Regions from separate parts of the Ornithinimicrobium sufpigmenti genome, predicted to be linked through region 3. Evidence: riboswitches for the same ligand, from Rfam matches in the RefSeq annotation. Region 3 holds a riboswitch; each other region holds the start of a gene.
What was found. A riboswitch is a leader RNA that binds a small molecule or an ion and turns the genes downstream of it on or off. The one in region 3 is predicted to bind thiamine pyrophosphate.
Positions count from the first base shown of each region.

Region 1 (5,439 bases), 2.0 Mb from region 3:
CTCGACGGTGCCCAGACCGTCGATCCGGACATCCAGGTGGACGGCGTCGCTCACGGTCACCGCGCGTAGGACCTGTGCCGTCACCGGCCCGTCCGGGGCGACCCGCAGGGCGCTGCGCCGCAGCGCCAGCCGACCGTCCGGCGGGCCGTCGAGAGCCACCCGCTCACCCAGCCGGCGGGCCTGCTCCGGCGACAAGATGGTGCTGAACCCGATGAACGACGCGACCTCCGGTGTGCCGGGCGCTCCCCAGACCTCGGTCGTCGGGCCCTCCTGGACGACCTCCCCGGCGAGCATCACGGCCATCCGGTCGGCGACGGTGAAGGCCTCGTCGTGGTCGTGGGTCACCATGACCGCGGTCGTGCCCGTCGTCGTGAGGATTTCCCGCAGGTCGCCGGCCAGCCGCTCCCGGAGCGAGCGGTCCAGCGCCGACAGCGGCTCGTCGAGCAGCAGTAACGCCGGCTCCGCCGCCAGGGCCCGCGCGAGCGCCACCCGCTGCTGCTCGCCGCCGGAGAGGGTAGTCGGCCGACGGTCGGCATACCCCGGCAGCCCGACCAGCTCCAGCAGCTCCGCCGCCCGCGACGCACGCTGCGCGCGACCGACGCCACGCAGCCGCAGGGAGTAGGCGATGTTCTCGGCGACGGACGCGTGGGCGAAGAGCTGCCCGTCCTGGAACATCAGGGCGAAACCGCGCCGGTGCGTCGGCACGCCTGCCAGGTCACGCCCCTGCCAGACGATGCGACCCCCGTCGAGCCGCTCCAGCCCGGCGACCGCCCGCAGCAGGGTCGACTTCCCGCACCCCGACGGGCCCAGCACGGCCAGCACCTGGCCCTCCTCCAGGGTCAAGGAGACGTCATCGACCGCGGTCGTCTCGCCGAAGCGCACGGTCAATTCACTGAGCTCGAGCATCAGAAGGAACCTACCGATCCGACTCGCAGCCGCTCGACCACGCCCATCACGGTCACCGTCACCAGCGCCAGCAGGACGCTCGCGGCGAGCGCCATGCCGACGTGGTCGGCCCCCGGGCGGGAGATCAACTGGTAGATGACGACCGGCACGGTCGGCCGGTCCGGGCGGGCCAGGAAGGCGGTGGCCCCGAACTCACCCAGCGACACCGCGAACGCGAAACCCGTCGCCGCCAGCAGCGGCTTGGTCAGCACCGGCCCCTCCGCGGTCCACGCCGCCCGCCACGGCCCGGCACCCAGTGCCGCTGCCGCCTCTCGCTGCCGCGGGTCCACCGAGCGCAGCACCGGCGTCAGGGTCCGCACCACGAGCGGCAGCGCCACCATCGCCTGCGCGATCGGCACGAGCACCGGCGAGGTGCGCAGGTCCAGCGGCGGCCGGTCCAGGGTGATGAGGAAGCCGAAGCCGACTGTCACCGCGGAGATCCCCAGCGGCAGCATGAACGCTCCGTCCAGCCCGGACACCACCCGCCGCCATGCCCTCGCTCTCGGCCGCCGGGACACGAGCACCGCCACCACGAGCCCGAGCACCATCGCCAGCACGGTGGCGTCGACGGCCGAGCGCAGTGAGTTGCCCATCGCCTCGGTCACGCTCACCCGCAGCGCCTGGGTCGCGTCCGGATCGGTGAGCGCCCGGTAGTGCCCCAGACCCCAACCGTCCCCCACCTGCAGCGAGCGCACGACCAGGGAGCCGACGGGCAGGAGCACGAACGCCACCACCAGCCCGGTCACCACCAGGGTGGGTATGTCGTGCCGCCGCACCGGGCGCGCTGCCGCTCGGGCGCCGACCCGCTGCAGGCTCTGCTCGCGCCGGCCCCGGGTGCGGGCGGCGATGACCAGCATCACCACGACGGCGAGCAGCTGCAGCACGGAGAGCACTGCCGCGCCCTGCAGGTCGAGGAAGTTGACGGTCAGCAGATAGATCTCGGTCTCGATGGTGCCGTAGCGCAGACCGCCGAGGGTGAGCACGACCCCGAAGGCGGTGGAGCAGAAGAGGAAGACCAAGGTGGCGGCGGAGATGACCGCCGGCGCCAGGACGGGCAGGGTGACGGTGCGCCATACCTGCCAGGGGTTGGCGCCCAGGGCGGCGGCGGACTCCTCGGCCCGCCGGTCCAGGCCCTCCCACATCCCGCCGACCGTACGCACGACCACGGCCAGGTTGAAGAAGACGAACGCCATCAGGATCGGCACCCAGGTGCCGTCCCAGCCGAGCCACCCGAGCGGCCCGCCGGAGGAGAGCAGGGAGCGGAACATGACGCCGACCACCACGGTCGGCAGCACGAACGGCATCACCACGACCGCCCGGAGGAGCGCCCGGCCGGGAAAGCGCAGCCGGTAGAGCACGAACGCGACCGGCAGCCCCGCCAGGAGCGTCAGTACGGTGCCCGCCGACGCGCTGACCAGGGTGAAGGCGAGCACCCGGAGGGTACGCCGCCGGGACAGCACCTCCGGCACGGCGGACAGGTCGAGCTGGCCGTCGGGGAAGAAGCCGCGGGCCAGCATGCCGCCGACCGGGAGCACGAAGAAGATCGCCAGGAAGGCTAACGGCAGCAGGGCGACCAGCCCCAGGGCGAGTCCCGGGCCGGTGAGGTGCGCAGAGCGTGCACCCCGACCTAGACGAGCCCAGATGGCCGCCGCCTCCTTCGACTTCCTTCGCCGGTGCTAACCGGAGCAGGTTCAAGGGTCTGCGGCCAGCTGCCGCACTCTCAGCGCACTCGCGCTCCCCTGTCGTACCGGGCCAGCCTACAGGCCGGTGGGTCAGCGGAGTGCGCACAACCTGGGATCAAGGTTGCGCTGAGGGATCACCCCGCCGCGCGTTGCCTCCTCGACTCAACCTGGGATCAAGGTTGTGCAAAGGGATGGAATCGAGGTTGTGCGGAGGGATCACCCCGCCGCACGTTGCCTCCTCGGCACAACCTGGGATCAAGGTTGTGCGGGGAGAGTCGGCGGCCTCGTCGGCGACGCGAGGCGAGACTTCGGCGCGCGAAACGCCGGCGAAGCGACGCGAGACGTCGCCGCGCGAGACGTCGCCGCGCGAGACGCAATCAGGAGGAAGACGCAACCAGGGCGAAGCGGGTGGGGCGGGGCCGCGCTACGGTGCCAGCAGGTGCCTTCGCGATCCGGCACCGCACGACGACGATCACGACGACCAGGAGCACCTCATGCCCAACCCCGTAGTCAGCAAGGCCAGCACCGTCTGGAACGGTGAGCTGTTCACCGGCAGCGGCACCACCACCCTCGACAGCTCGGGAGCGGCGTCCTTCCCGGTTGAGTGGAACGCCCGCGCCGAGGGCTCGGACACCACGACGACGCCGGAGGAGCTGCTCGCCGCGGCCCACGCGACCTGCTTCTCGATGGCCTTCTCCAACGAGATGAAGAAGAACGACACCCCGCCCACCGAGGTGCGGACCAGCGCCGAGGTGACCTTCGTCGCCGGCACCGGCATCACCGGCATCCACCTGACCACGCAGGTCACGGCCGAGGGCCTCGACGAGGAGACGTTCCAGAAGCTCGCCCAGGGCGCGAAGGAGAACTGCCCCGTGAGCCAGGCGCTCAAGAGTGTCGAGATCACCCTCGACGCCAGTCTGGGCTGAGTCACGCACACGCCAGTCTGAGCTGACCCGCGCACGACGCCAGTTCGGCCTGTTCCAGGCCACCACAACGACAAGGGCCCGGCCCGCCGGGAGGCTCATGCCTCGCCGGCTGACCGGGCCCTTCGGTTGCGCCCACCGCGGTTGCACCCACCGTCGGTTGCGCCCACCGTCGTTGCGCCCACCGTCGTTCGCCTACAGGAAGCGCGCGAAGAACTCCTTGGTGCGCTGCTCCTGCGGGTTCTCCAGGACCTGGTCGGGCGGGCCGGACTCGACCACGACACCGCCGTCCATGAAGAAGACCCGGTCGGCCGCGGCCTTGGCGAAGGTGATCTCGTGCGTGACCACGACCATGGTGTGGCCGCGCTCGGCGAGGTCCTGCATGGTGGACAGCACCTCCCCCACCAGCTCGGGGTCGAGCGCGCTCGTCGGCTCGTCGAAGAGCAGCAGCGTGGGCTCGATGGCCAGCGCGCGGGCGATGGCGACGCGCTGCTGCTGCCCGCCGGAGAGCTGGCCGGGGTAGGAGCCCTCGCGGTCGGCGAGGCCGACGATGCCCAGCAGCCGCCGGGCCCGCTCCTCGGCCTCGCGCCGGGAGACCCCGTGGACGACCGTGGGAGCCTCGATGAGGTTCTCCATGACGGTCATGTGCGGGAACAGGTTGAACTGCTGGAAGACCATGCCGACCTGGCCGCGCTGCTGGGCGGCGACCTTCGAGCTGGCCTTGTACAGCTCGCCGTTCTTCATCTCGTACCCGATGTAGACCCCGTCGACGCAGATCGAGCCGCTGTCCATCTCCTCGAGGTTGTTGATGCACCTCAGGAAGGTGGACTTACCCGACCCGGACGGGCCCAGGATGACGATGACCTCGCCGCGGTGGACGTCCAGGTTGATGCCCTTGAGCACCTCCAGGTCGCCGAAGCTCTTGTGGACGTCCTCGGCGCGGACGAGGATCTCGTTGGTGCTCTTCATGTGCGCTCCTGAACCTGCGGGACGATGGCCGGGTCCTCGTCGATGCCGTCGGCGTCGCCGTTGCGACCCTTGGCCTTCTTCTTGCTGGTTCCCCGCGTGGCGATGTCGCTCTTGCCGTAGTAGTTCTCGACGTGGTGCTGGACGAAGCTCAGGATCGACACCACGACCAGGTACCAGATGACCGCCACCAGCAGCAGCGGGATGGTCTGGAAGGTCCGGTTGTAGACGGCCTGCACGGTGTACAGCAGGTCGTGCATCGCGATCACCGACACCATGGCGGTGGCCTTGACCATGCTGATCAGCTGGTTGCCCGTGGGCGGGATGATCGACCGCATCGCCTGCGGCAGCACGACCCGGCGCAGCGCCGTCGTCTCGGTCATGCCGTAGGCCTTCGCCGCCTCGCGCTGGCCCCGCCCGACGGACAGCAGCCCGCCGCGGATCACCTCGGCCATGTAGGCGCCCTCGTTGAGGCTCAGCCCGAGGATCGCCGCGGTCAGGGGCGTGATGAGGTCGTTCGTCTCCCAGCTCACCAGGTCCGGGCCGCCGAAGGGTATGCCGATGCTCAGGGTGGGCAGCAGCGCCGCCAGGTTGAACCAGAAGATCAGTTGCACCAGCAGCGGCGTGCCCCGGAAGAACCAGAGGTAGGCGTCCGCGACCGCGCGCAGCAGGCGGTTGTTGGACATCTTCATCACGGCGAAGATCACCCCGAGGACCATGCCGATCAGCATGGAGACCGTCGCCAACCAGAGCGTGGTCCACAGGGCCCGCATGATCGAGGGGGCGAAGAGCCACTCGCCCACGACGTCCCACTCGAAGTTGGGGTTGGTGATCAGCTGGTGCACCAGCATGGCGACCAGCAGCAGCACGACGGCGCGGGTGGCCCACTGGCCCCAGTTCGGGTGGGTCTTGGCGTGCGCGAC
Region 1 is NZ_CP036403.1:3,644,708-3,650,146, forward strand. Features, by position in the region: gene ESZ52_RS16785 (ABC transporter ATP-binding protein) at 1-906, opposite strand, end outside; gene ESZ52_RS16790 (ABC transporter permease subunit) at 906-2,462, opposite strand; TPP riboswitch at 2,591-2,696, opposite strand; gene ESZ52_RS16795 (OsmC family peroxiredoxin) at 3,122-3,553, shown strand; gene ESZ52_RS16800 (amino acid ABC transporter ATP-binding protein) at 3,746-4,519, opposite strand; gene ESZ52_RS16805 (amino acid ABC transporter permease) at 4,516-5,439, opposite strand, start outside.
Region 1: it holds a riboswitch for thiamine pyrophosphate, as region 3 does, so the genes downstream of both, ESZ52_RS16790 (ABC transporter permease subunit) here and thiM (hydroxyethylthiazole kinase) in region 3, are expected to answer to the same signal.

Region 2 (5,439 bases), 2.1 Mb from region 3:
CGTTCACGACGACGTCGCACTCGGAGAGCATGTCGAACAGGTAAGCCTCGTAAGGGTCAAGTTTAAGTGAGGCGACACTGTGAGCCATTCTTGGCGCCCGGACGGGCTTGACGACGACACTTGTTTGTCGTAGCCACTTCGTGACGTGTCCGCCGACAAAGCCGCTAGCCCCCAGGACCGCGGCTGTCCTAGCCATGGTGGTTGACCCTTCGGAGTGAAGGGGCCGCCCTTCGATCAACGTGATGCCGTTGTCGCACGTAGCCAGTGTAGGTACGACTGTTCAGGGTATTCCTCGCTGACCCGGGCGCAGTCATGCGCTCGACTGAACGCGAGAAGCCCTGTAGCGATCGAGAACGATGTCAGCGCCTGCCAAGGCAGGCACGTCAGGCCACCTAGCCGGGTACTGCGCCCACCGGTCACGGTAGTAGGCGAGCATTGAATCACCAGTTCGTTCCGCCAGAGTGGTGAGCGTGTCTATGTGGATGAAATGGTACGAGTTGTACTGTCGCCCACCAATCGCCTTGGTCCAACTCGTCGGGTAAGCGACCAGCTCTGCCCGTGCCCACGGAATCGAGATGTCCAGGGTGTTCGGACCTCGATGTACGACGACCTCGGCCACGGTGGAGTAGGAGTCGGTGCGGACCCAACTGGATAAGGGATCGTACGACCCCTCACCCACCTGCACCGTCACCATCCCTTCCTCAGCCGAAGTGAGATCAAGTGCCAGACGGTTCGGCTCTGGCCACGTCACACGGCACAGCAAGATCTCCATAACGGCTTCGCGGCCTCCCACAACGCCGTCCGCACCCAAACCGGACACGAATCGGTTGGTCCACTTGCCACTCCCAGCACCCAGCGGGAAATCGCCTTCACCGGGAATGATCACCTTTGCGGAGTTGACCGCTGTCCGCGGACTGGTGAATCCAAGTTTCACTCGGACAGCGCCGGTCAGTCGATACCGAGAGTTCGCCAGCTCGGGAACGTCATAAAGCGGCAGTACGTCCCGAATTCCCCGAATACTTTGCTCAAAAATGGTGCGCGCGTGCTGGCTGTCCGTGGTCTCAGCGTATTCGTGCAGCAACGTCGTCGCGGTCGTCCACCCATTCAGCGTGTAGTCGGGCACTTGGTGGCTGTACTCTTCGATCAACAGTCCGCCACTAGGCGTGTGACGCGCAATTCCCCCATCTTCAGCTGGTACTTCAAAACTGGAGAGAATCGCCTCGGCTGCGTTGGAGTATCTCGAAGAGGGGGAAACTTTTCCAAGAACTCCGAAGGTACTCAAGTACCGTGCCTGAGTGAGGCCGCTGTAGAACACACTGGGCAAAGAGCTCAGTCCAGCGCCCGGCTGATAGTAAAACACTAGCGCGCCGCGATGTTCCTCCATCCGGTCGATTGCTGCGTTGGCTACACGCTTGGCGGCCTCGAGGAACACCTCATCCTTGTGTTTGCGGTACTGAGAGATGTAGTCATTGATGACGTAAGTGCCATAAATCGGGTGCGCATGAAGACCGTACTTGGATCGCCGCCCAGGGTACCCGTCCTCGAGGAACTCGATGCGGTAGTAATCCCAAATTTGCTTGCGACTCACGGACAGAGACGGCAGATTCACGGCGGCCTCGTTGGTCACAGTCATGCCTCGACCATACCGAGCCTAATGAACGGGTTGCGTACTCGACACCCATGGGCCATGCCGCTCAACACGAGATTCGTTCCCGTCTGGGTGAAGCCGACGCCGCCCAGAGGGTCACCGCCTTCAGCCACCTACAGCGGGATCGATCCCCGACACCTATCGGCGGCCTTGCACGGCGCAACGGCGACCGCAACGATCAGCCCGCCGAGATATCCGCCCACTCGCGCAGCCAGGTCTCGCGCTCGGCCTCGATCTGCTGGGGGTGCACGACGATCGGGTCGTCGGCGACGGCGGCCCACTGCGCCCACAGGTCGGGCAGGACGACCTGGTCGTTGACCGGGTACATGTACATGGCGTCCGGGATCGCGGCCTGCACCGGCTCCGAGAGCAGCCAGTCGACGACTTGCCGTGCACCCTCGGGGTTGTCGGCGCCGGCGAGCACGCCGGCGTACTCCACCTGCCGGAAGCAGGTGTCCAGCAGCGCGCTGGTGGACGGCTGCCAGCCGCCCTCGGGGATGGTGGACGGAGGGCTGGAGGCGTAGGACAGCACGATCGGCCGGTCGCCCCCACCGCCGCCGGCGGTGAAGTCGACGGTGTAGGCGTCGGTCCAGCCGCTGGTGACCTTCGCGCCGTTGGCCATCAGCTCCTCCCAGTAGGTCTGCCACTCGCCGGGCCCGAACTCGCCGATGGTGGCGAGCAGGAAGGACATCCCTGGGCTGGAGGTGGTGGCGCCGGGGGTGACGAAGAGGTTCTCGTACTCCGGCTCGACCAGGTCGGCCAGGGTCTGCGGCGGGGCGATGCCTTGGTTGGCGAACCACACGTTGTCGATGTTCACGCAGACGTCGCCGTAGTCGACCGGTGTCAGGTATGCCGCGCTCGGCCCCTCCAGGTCGTGCTCGGCCACCGCCTCGGGCAGGCCCTCGGGCGTGTAGCCCTCCAGCGCGTCGGACTCGATGACGCGGGCGGCGAAGGTGTTGTCGATGCCGAAGACGACATCGGCCACGGGGCTGCCGGCGGTGAGCACCACCTGGTTGGCCATGGCCCCCGCGTCGCCCGCGCTCTGGATCTGCAGGTCGAGACCGGTCTCGGCCTCGAAGGCGGCGACCAGCTCGTCGGGCAGGTAGAACGAGTCGTGGGCGATGAGCGTCACCGTGCCGGGGCCGTTCGGGGTCCCCTCCTCCGTCGCGGCGTCGGTGGACGTCCCGTCATCGGCAGAAGCCTCACCCGTGTCGACCGGCGGCGGCGCGGGCGCGGGCGCGGTGGTGGGCTCCGCGGCCTCGTCCTCACCCCCTGCAACGGTGCAGGCCGAGGTGGTGGTCAGGGTCAGGGCGGCCACAAGGGCCAGGGCACGGGTATGCCGCATGCGTCTCTCTCCTTCGACTTCCTTCGCCGGTGCTAGCCGGGGCAGGTTCAAGGGTCTGCGGCCTGCTGCCGCACTCTCAGCGCCGGTGGCGCTCCCCTGTCGGTTCCGTCCGACGACACTAACACCCCTGTGGCAGGATCAGGACCCATGAACATCACGGCCAAAGTCGTCACCGCCGGAGCAGCCCTCCTCGCCAGCATGGTCGCCAAGAAGGCCACCGACGGCACGTGGTCGTTCGTCACCGGCAAGGACGTGCCGGAGAACCCGGACGACCCAGAGATCGACATCAAGGAAGCGGTCATCTTCGCCGTCCTGTCTGGCGCCCTCGTGGCGCTGGCCCGCATGCTGGCCAACCGTCAGGCCACCAAGGTGTTGTCCAAGAGCCAGGGCAAGAGCCGCGCGCAGGTGGCTGACGAAGCCTGAGCGTCAGTGGCGGGATCCATCCCAACTGTGTCCTGTGACGGAAGTCTGAGAAGATTTACTACTGTCCCGTCACTGACACAGTTGTGAGGCTCGTGCATGGCATCGTCACGCCGACTCCCGGAGCCGCTGAAGCGTGTCCTTTGGATGGTTGGCGACGGCTTGGTCTGGGTTTGCGCCGTCCTGGTGACGACGTGGATGCGCTTCGAGTACAACCACGAGCGTGCATTCGTCGTCGATAGCTGGATCGTCGCGGGCACCGCTGGGGGGATTCAGATTCTCGTCGGCATGGTGCTGGGGCCCTACCTGGTCAAGCACGCCCGGGGGTCGTTCGAGGAGGTCCTCGCCCTCGTCCGGGCTGCGGCGATCACGGCCGTCAGCCTCGCGGTGTGGACGCTCTGGCTCCAGCCCTACGTCGTGCCCCGTTCGGTGCCCGCCTCAGCCGGCATCATCGCGCTGATGATCATGCTCGCCCTGCGGTTCGTCGTGCGCTCCTACCGGGCTCGCAAGGCCGTGCGCCGCAATGTGGAGAACAACGTCATCATCTACGGCGCCGGGGTGCTGGGGCGCCGCCTCGTCTCCAACATGGTGGCAGACGTCGAGTCGGACTTCCGCCCGGTCGCCCTCATCGACGACGACCGCAGCAAGCGGAAGCTGAAGATCGACGGTGTGCGGGTGCGTGGTGGCCGTGAGCAGATCACCCGGATCGCCCAGCGCTACGAGGCCACCCACCTGGTCGTGGCGATCCCCCAGGCGAGCGCCGAGCTCATGCGCGAGATCAACGAGCTGGCGGAGGAGAACGACCTGGTCGTCAAGGTGCTGCCGACCGTGGACCGGTTGCTGCACGCCGACCCCCAGGTCTCGGATCTTCGGGACATCGACCTGGAGGACCTGCTGGGCCGCCGGGCAACGCAGCTGGACCAGATCGCCATCGCGGAACAGATCACCGGCAAGGTGGTCCTCGTGACCGGGGCCGGTGGGTCGATCGGTTCGGAGCTGTGCCGCCAGATCCACCGCTTCCGGCCCGCCCGGCTGGTGATGCTGGACCGGGACGAGTCGGGACTGCACGGCACCGAGCTATCGATCAAGGGCCGCAGCCTGATGACCGACGGTGACCTGGTGCTGGCAGACATCACCGATGTGGATCAGCTAGACGAGGTCTTCACGCTGCACCGTCCCGACGTCGTGTTCCACGCCGCCGCACTGAAGCACCTACCCCTTCTGGAGACCCACCCCCGGCAGGCCTGGCAGGTCAACGTGCTGGGCACCCTCAACGTGCTGCGGGCCGCCGCCCGCAGCGGCGTCGGCACCTTCGTCAACATCAGCAGCGACAAGGCCGCCCGGCCGGTGGCGGTGCTGGGCTACACCAAACGCCTGGCAGAGCGCCTCACCGCATACTTCGCCTTCACCCAGCCGGGGCGCTACGTCTCGGTGCGGTTCGGCAACGTGCTCGGTTCCCGCGGGTCGGTGGTGCCGACCTTCACCGAGCAGATCCGCCGCGGGGGTCCGGTGACCCTGACCCACGAGGACGTCGAGCGCTACTTTATGCTCATCCCCGAGGCGTGCGAGCTGGTCATGCAGGCCTCGGCAATGGGTTCCGACGGCGACGTACTCGTGCTGGACATGGGCTCGCCGGTGCGGATCGAGGAGCTCGCCCGCACCCTGATCCGCCTCTCGGGCCGCACCGACATCCGGATCGAGCGCACCGGCCTGAGGCGGGCCGAGAAGCTCACCGAGGACCTCTTCGGTATGGACGACCCGCGACCCACCGACCACGAGCTGGTCCGCTCGGTGCAGGTGCCACCCCTCGCCCCGCAAGTGCTCCCGACCGCGTTCGCCGACGCCCGCGAGCTCGTGGGTTGGATGCGTGCCCGTGCCGACGAGGTGGTGGGGATCGCCCCGCACCGGGAGCAGCAGCCCATCTTCGGCCGTAAGCGCAGGGACGGCGGCGAAAGCACGCTCACCGGAGCATGATCGACCTGGCTCAGGTGCTCCTGCTGGGGGTGGGCGCCCTGCTGCTGACCAC
Region 2 is NZ_CP036403.1:3,710,217-3,715,655, forward strand. Features, by position in the region: gene ESZ52_RS17110 (NAD-dependent epimerase/dehydratase family protein) at 1-196, opposite strand, end outside; gene ESZ52_RS17115 (D-glucuronyl C5-epimerase family protein) at 311-1,633, opposite strand; gene ESZ52_RS17120 (thiamine ABC transporter substrate-binding protein) at 1,827-2,993, opposite strand; TPP riboswitch at 2,995-3,101, opposite strand; gene ESZ52_RS17125 (DUF4235 domain-containing protein) at 3,141-3,416, shown strand; gene ESZ52_RS17130 (nucleoside-diphosphate sugar epimerase/dehydratase) at 3,561-5,387, shown strand; gene ESZ52_RS17135 (MraY family glycosyltransferase) at 5,384-5,439, shown strand, end outside.
Region 2: it holds a riboswitch for thiamine pyrophosphate, as region 3 does, so the genes downstream of both, ESZ52_RS17120 (thiamine ABC transporter substrate-binding protein) here and thiM (hydroxyethylthiazole kinase) in region 3, are expected to answer to the same signal.

Region 3 (5,439 bases):
ACGCCACCGCCTCGATGGGTGCCCCGGCCCCCGTGGTGGCGGTGATGCGCGCGGTCGAGCGCTACGCCCTGCGCGGTGCCAGGGACGTCATCGCCGTCTCCGACGGGGTCGCCGACCGTGTCCGGGCCCTGCTCGGGCGCGCCAGCACCGTCCCGGTGACCGTCGTGCCCAACGGGATCGACACCGCCGTCTTCACCCCCGTGGGGAAGCGGCACCCGGAGTCGCCGGAGACGCCATACCTCGTGTATGCCGGGACAGCCTCGGAGTGGCAGGGCGCCGAGGTCTTCGCCGAGGCGATGCGCGAGGTGGTGGCCGCGGAGCCCACGGCTCGGCTGGTCTTCCTGGGCCAGGGCTCGAGCTGGCCCGCGCTCGAACGGCTGCGTGACGAGCTGCCGCTCGGGGCGGTCGAGCTGCGGCCGCTCGTGCCGCCGGCCGAGGCGGCGGCCTGGCTGAGGGGGGCCGCGGCGGCGCTGGTCAGCGTCCGCCCGGGCGTCGGCTACGACTTCGCCTACCCCACCAAGGTGATCGCCGCGCTGGCCACCGGGGCCCCCGTCATCTTCGCCGGCCCCGGACCCGCGGCCAGCGACGTCCGCGAGCACCGGCTGGGGGAGTCGGTGGGCCACGACGTCCCGGAGGTGGCGGCGGCGATGCTGGCAGCGGTGCGGGCGTCGCAGGACGCGGCGCAGAGTGGTCCCTGGTCGCCGCCAGAACGCGAGCGGCGGGTGGCCTGGGTGCGGGCGCACCGCAGCCTCAGCGCGACCGGCCACGCCGCCGCCGCCGTGGTGCTGGGCCAGGACGCGGTCACCGAGCCGGTGGGTTCACCGCTGCCATAGCTGCCAGAAGTGGTGCACGGGCCCCGGCCCCTGCCCCACGGACAGCTCGTGGCCGTGCGCGAGCGCGCCGACCAGCCAGGAACGGGCGTCGGCGACGGCGTCCAGCCAGCTGTCGCGACGGGGCCGCAGCGCGGCGATCGCGGAGGACAGCGAGCATCCGGTGCCGTGGGTATGCGGGGTCGCGACCCTCGGCCCGCCGAGCTCGTGCACCCCGTCCGCGTCGACCAGCAGGTCCAGGACGTGGTCTCCCGAGGCGTGGCCGCCCTTGAGCAGCACCCTCGGGCTGCCGAGCTCCAAGAGCGCGTGCGCCTCCTCCAGCATCCGGGCCGGCCCGTCCGCGGTGTCCTCGGGGTCCCGGCCGAGAAGGACCGCGGCCTCGGGCAGGTTGGGGGTGATGAGGTCGGCGTGGGGCGCCAGCGCGCGCAGCTCCTCGACGGCGTCCTCGTCCAGCAGGCGCGAGCCGGCGGTGGAGACCATGACGGGGTCGAGGACCAGGCCGGGCAGGAGCCCCTCCTGCGCGAGCTCGCGCACGGCCCGGACCACGTCGGCGCTGCCGAGCATCCCGACCTTGACCGCGGCCAGGGCGACGTCGGCGACCAGGGTCTCGACCTGCTCCCGGACGAACTCGGCGGGGATGGGGCGCACCCCGGTGACGCCCAGGGTGCTCTGCGCGGTGAGGGCGGTCAGCACCGCGCAGCCGTGAGCGCCCAGAGCGCCGAAGGTCTTCAGGTCGGCCTGGATGCCGGCCCCGCCGGAGGGGTCGGACCCGGCGACGGACAGGACGTTGGGGACGAGGCCCCGTGCCGGGCTCACCTGACTGGTCACGAGCTGACGGGCTGGTCGTCCCAGACGCCGCGCAGCTGGCGGGACGCCGCCTCGGGGTCGCTCGCCGCGCAGACGGCGCTCACCACGGCGACGCCACCCAGCGCGCTGTCGCGCAGCCGCTCGGCGACCGACACGTCGATGCCCCCGATCGCGACCGACGGAAGGGCCGCCGCGGCGGCGAGGTCGGCGAGGTCGGATACCCCGTCGGTGCCCAGGGGAGCCGCGTGGTCCGGCTTGGTCGCCGTGGCGCGGACCGGGCCGAGGCCGAGGTAGTCCACCGTGCCCGGCGGCAGCGCCGCCGCGGCCTGGACCTCCTGCGCGGTGGTGCAGGACAGGCCGAGGTAGGCGTGGCCACCGAGCTGCTCGCGGGCCACGAGCGGGTCGAGGTCGCCCTGGCCCACGTGGGCACCGTCCGCACCGATCTCCTCGACGAGGTGCACCCGGTCGTTGATGATGAACGGGACCCCGGTGTGCTGCAGGCACACGCGGACCAGCCGCCCCAGCGCGACGAACTCGTCGTCGCTGGCGTCCGGGTCACGCAGCTGGACCACCGTCGCCCCGCCGGCGACCGCGGCCCGGATCGTGGAGGTCAGCCCGTGCTGGGCGGTCATCTCGGTGTCGGTGACCAGGTAGAGCCGCAGGTCGAGGGGTCGCGGCCCGGGACGGGACTGCACGTCGAGCGTCATCGCAGCTCGACCCTCGCCGAGAGGTCCGCGGGTGCCAGGAGCGACAGCTCGTCGAGCAGCGCCGCCGCGAAGGTGCCCGGGCCGGCGGAGGCCTCAGCAGCCGTCTCCGCCGCGAGGGTGAGCGCCGCGGTGGCGGTGGCCGCGCCGACGAGCGGGCTCGGCGCCACGGCGGTGCCGGCCGCGATGAGCGCGCCCAGGGCGCAGCCCATCCCCGTCACCCGCGTCATCCACGGGTGGCCGTGGGACAGGCGCAGCAGAGCCCGTCCGTCGGTGAGGTGGTCGGTCGGTCCGCTCACGGCCACCAGGGCCCCGAGCTCGGTGGCGAGGTCGCCGGCGGCGGTGACGGCGTCCTCCACGGAGTGGGTGCTGTCGACGCCGCGGCCACCACCGGCACCGGTCAGGCCGAGGATCTCCGAGGCGTTGCCGCGGACCACCGTCGGTGGCGCCAGGTCGACGAGCTCCCGGGCCACCTGCGTGCGCCAGGGCAGACCACCGGCCCCGACGGGGTCCAGGACCCACGGGGTGCCGTGGTCGGCCGCCCCGCGGACGGCGGCCCGCATGGCGGCGACGGTGTCGTCGTACGGGGTGCCCAGGTTCACCACGACCGCGGCCGCGACGCCGGCGAACCCCTCTGCCTCGTGCTCGTTGTCCACCATCGCCACCGCCGCCCCCGCGGCGAGCAGGACGTTGGCCACGAACGGCGCCGCCACGATGTTGGTGAGGCAGTGGGTCAGGGGTGACTCCTCGCGCAGCGCCTGCCAGCAGTCGGCCAGCTCGTCGGCGGACACGCGAGCATCGGCTGAGACATCGGCTGGAGCATCGGCCGGAGCATCGGCCGGAGCATCGGCCGGGACATGGTCGGTCATCAGGACGTTCCCTTCGCTAGTGCGACCTAGATCAGGTTCGACGGGTCTGTTCTCAGCCACCCGGTCGGTGGCACCCCGCGTCGTCCTCGACGATATCTGGTCACTCCAGCACCGGCTTTCTCGGTAGCCCCGGTCGGCGGTCGCGGCATCGCAGGGCGGCGTGGCCCGTGCGACAGTGGAGCGAGAGGTAGGTGGAGCGGGAGGTATGACGATGAGCGCGGAGGACAAGCAGGGTCACGCTGGTGGGCCGACCTGGGGCAGGCCCGGTGCGCGGCCCGGTGCGCCCGACGCCGAGGAGCAGCTCGCCGACCAGGGGGTCGTGCAGCGGCGCCCCTCAGCGGCGGTGACGGCCCGGGCGGTGCAGACCTGGGTCGACCAGACGATCGCGCAGGCCGAGCGGCAGGGAGCCTTCGAGAACCTGTCGGGGGCCGGCAAGCCGTTGCGGGACGTCGATGTGCGCAGCGACCCGGACTGGTGGGTCAAGAGCCTCATCGAGCGCGAACGCTTCGACCTGTCCGCCGCACTGCCCGGCGTGATGCAGCTGCGCCGGGAGAAGGCCGCCTTCCCGGACTCGCTCCTCGACCTGCCCGACGAGGCCGCGGTCCGCGAGCGGCTCGAGGACTTCAACGAGCGGGTCCTGGCCGACCGGCGCCGGCCGCACGTCGGTGCCGGCTCACCCCCGGTCGTGGGACGGGTGGACGTCGAGGAGATGGTCGAGACCTGGCGTGACCTGCGTGCGCAGCGCGGGACGGGGGGCGAGGAGACGGCGCCAGGGGAGGAAGCGACCGTCGAGGCACGGGCGGGCGGTCAGGGCGACGGCGACGTCCGAGCGCGCAGACGCCGCTGGTGGCGGCGCAGACCCTGAGCGAAGGTAGGTCAGAGCCCCAGCCACGGCGAGAGCGCCCGGGCGGCGGCGCGGCCGTCGTGGTGCTCGCGGGCCCAGGCCGGGCCGCGGGCGGCCAGGTCGCGGTAGCCGTCGCGGTGGGCCACCACGTCGCGCAGCACCCCCTCCAGGGTGTCCGGCGCCGCCTCGAGCACGGGTAGTCCCGGCGTGCGCGCGCGGACGTGGTCGGGCACGTGCGCCACGACCAGCCGACCGGCGGCCATCGACTCGGCCGCCAGCGTGCCGACGTTGCCCAGCACGACCTGGTCCACCACCACGTCCGCGTCCGCGACGAAGCCCGGCATCTCGGCATGTGGCACGCCGCTGAGACGCCGGTAGACCACCAACCCTTCCTGCTGCAGCCGGGTCAGCACCTCCTCGACCACCGGTGTCCCCTTCAGCCGCGGGTTGCTCGGGGCGTGCAGCACGACCGGGCGGTCCCGCTCCAGCATCGGGCGCTCAGCTCCGGGGGTGAAGCGGTCGACGTCGGCGGTGACCGGCAGCAGGCTCGCACCAGGGACATGGTCGAGCATGTCCGCCGTGGTCACGAAGACCGGTACTTCGGCCCCCTCGAGCCGCCCCAGCACGGACCTCGTGCGCTCGACGGTCGCCTGCATCCGCTCCCACCGCTCGTCCCACTCCCCGCGAAACGGCGAGTGGGGGTATGCCGCGGCGTGCCGGTGCAGGTCCCTCAGCTCCGAGCCGTGGATCAGCACGGCGGCCTCCACCCCGGCTTCCCGCAGCCGCGGCAGGTCGTCGGTCACCCACCGGGTGAACGGGTCGTCCAGCAGGGACCGGGCACCCTCGGCCAGGACGTGCGTGGCGCCCGGCTCGCGACCCGTGCCGAGCACCCGGGCGGCGTGGCGCGGCATACCTCGGACCTGCACCGCACGGGAGAGGTGCCAGTCGCTGGGGAAGCCGAACCCGGCGGAGGAGCGGCGCTCCACCGACATGGCCCGCGCGTCGCACCCGGGCACCGCGCGGGCCGCCCTGGCCCAGCGCTCGCCCTGGCCGGCGGTGTTGAGGGGGCCGATGACGAGCCGGCTGCGGGCCCGGGGGTCGAGGCCGGGCTGCCGGGCGACCTCGCGCTCGGCCCGCAGGCGCAGCACGGTCCCGCCGACCCCGCGTACGGGGGAGGGCAGGGCGGTCCAGGCCTGGTAGGCCCAGCGGCGTGGACCCTGCAGCGACGGCATCCTGCGAGGGTAGTCGCCGTCGGTGGGCGTGAGTGGGACCTCCTCGCGGTTAGGCTGGGCCGCGATGCTCGCTCTGTGGCGCACCGTCCGCCAGCTCATGACGGTCCTGCCGGCCGGCACCCGACGGTTCATCGCCACCTTCGCGGTGCTGCA
Region 3 is NZ_CP036403.1:1,606,775-1,612,213, forward strand. Features, by position in the region: gene ESZ52_RS07320 (glycosyltransferase) at 1-833, shown strand, start outside; gene thiD (bifunctional hydroxymethylpyrimidine kinase/phosphomethylpyrimidine kinase) at 819-1,658, opposite strand; gene thiE (thiamine phosphate synthase) at 1,655-2,344, opposite strand; gene thiM (hydroxyethylthiazole kinase) at 2,341-3,132, opposite strand; TPP riboswitch at 3,201-3,298, opposite strand; gene ESZ52_RS07340 (DnaJ family domain-containing protein) at 3,416-4,075, shown strand; gene ESZ52_RS07345 (glycosyltransferase) at 4,087-5,286, opposite strand; gene ESZ52_RS07350 (ABC transporter ATP-binding protein) at 5,351-5,439, shown strand, end outside.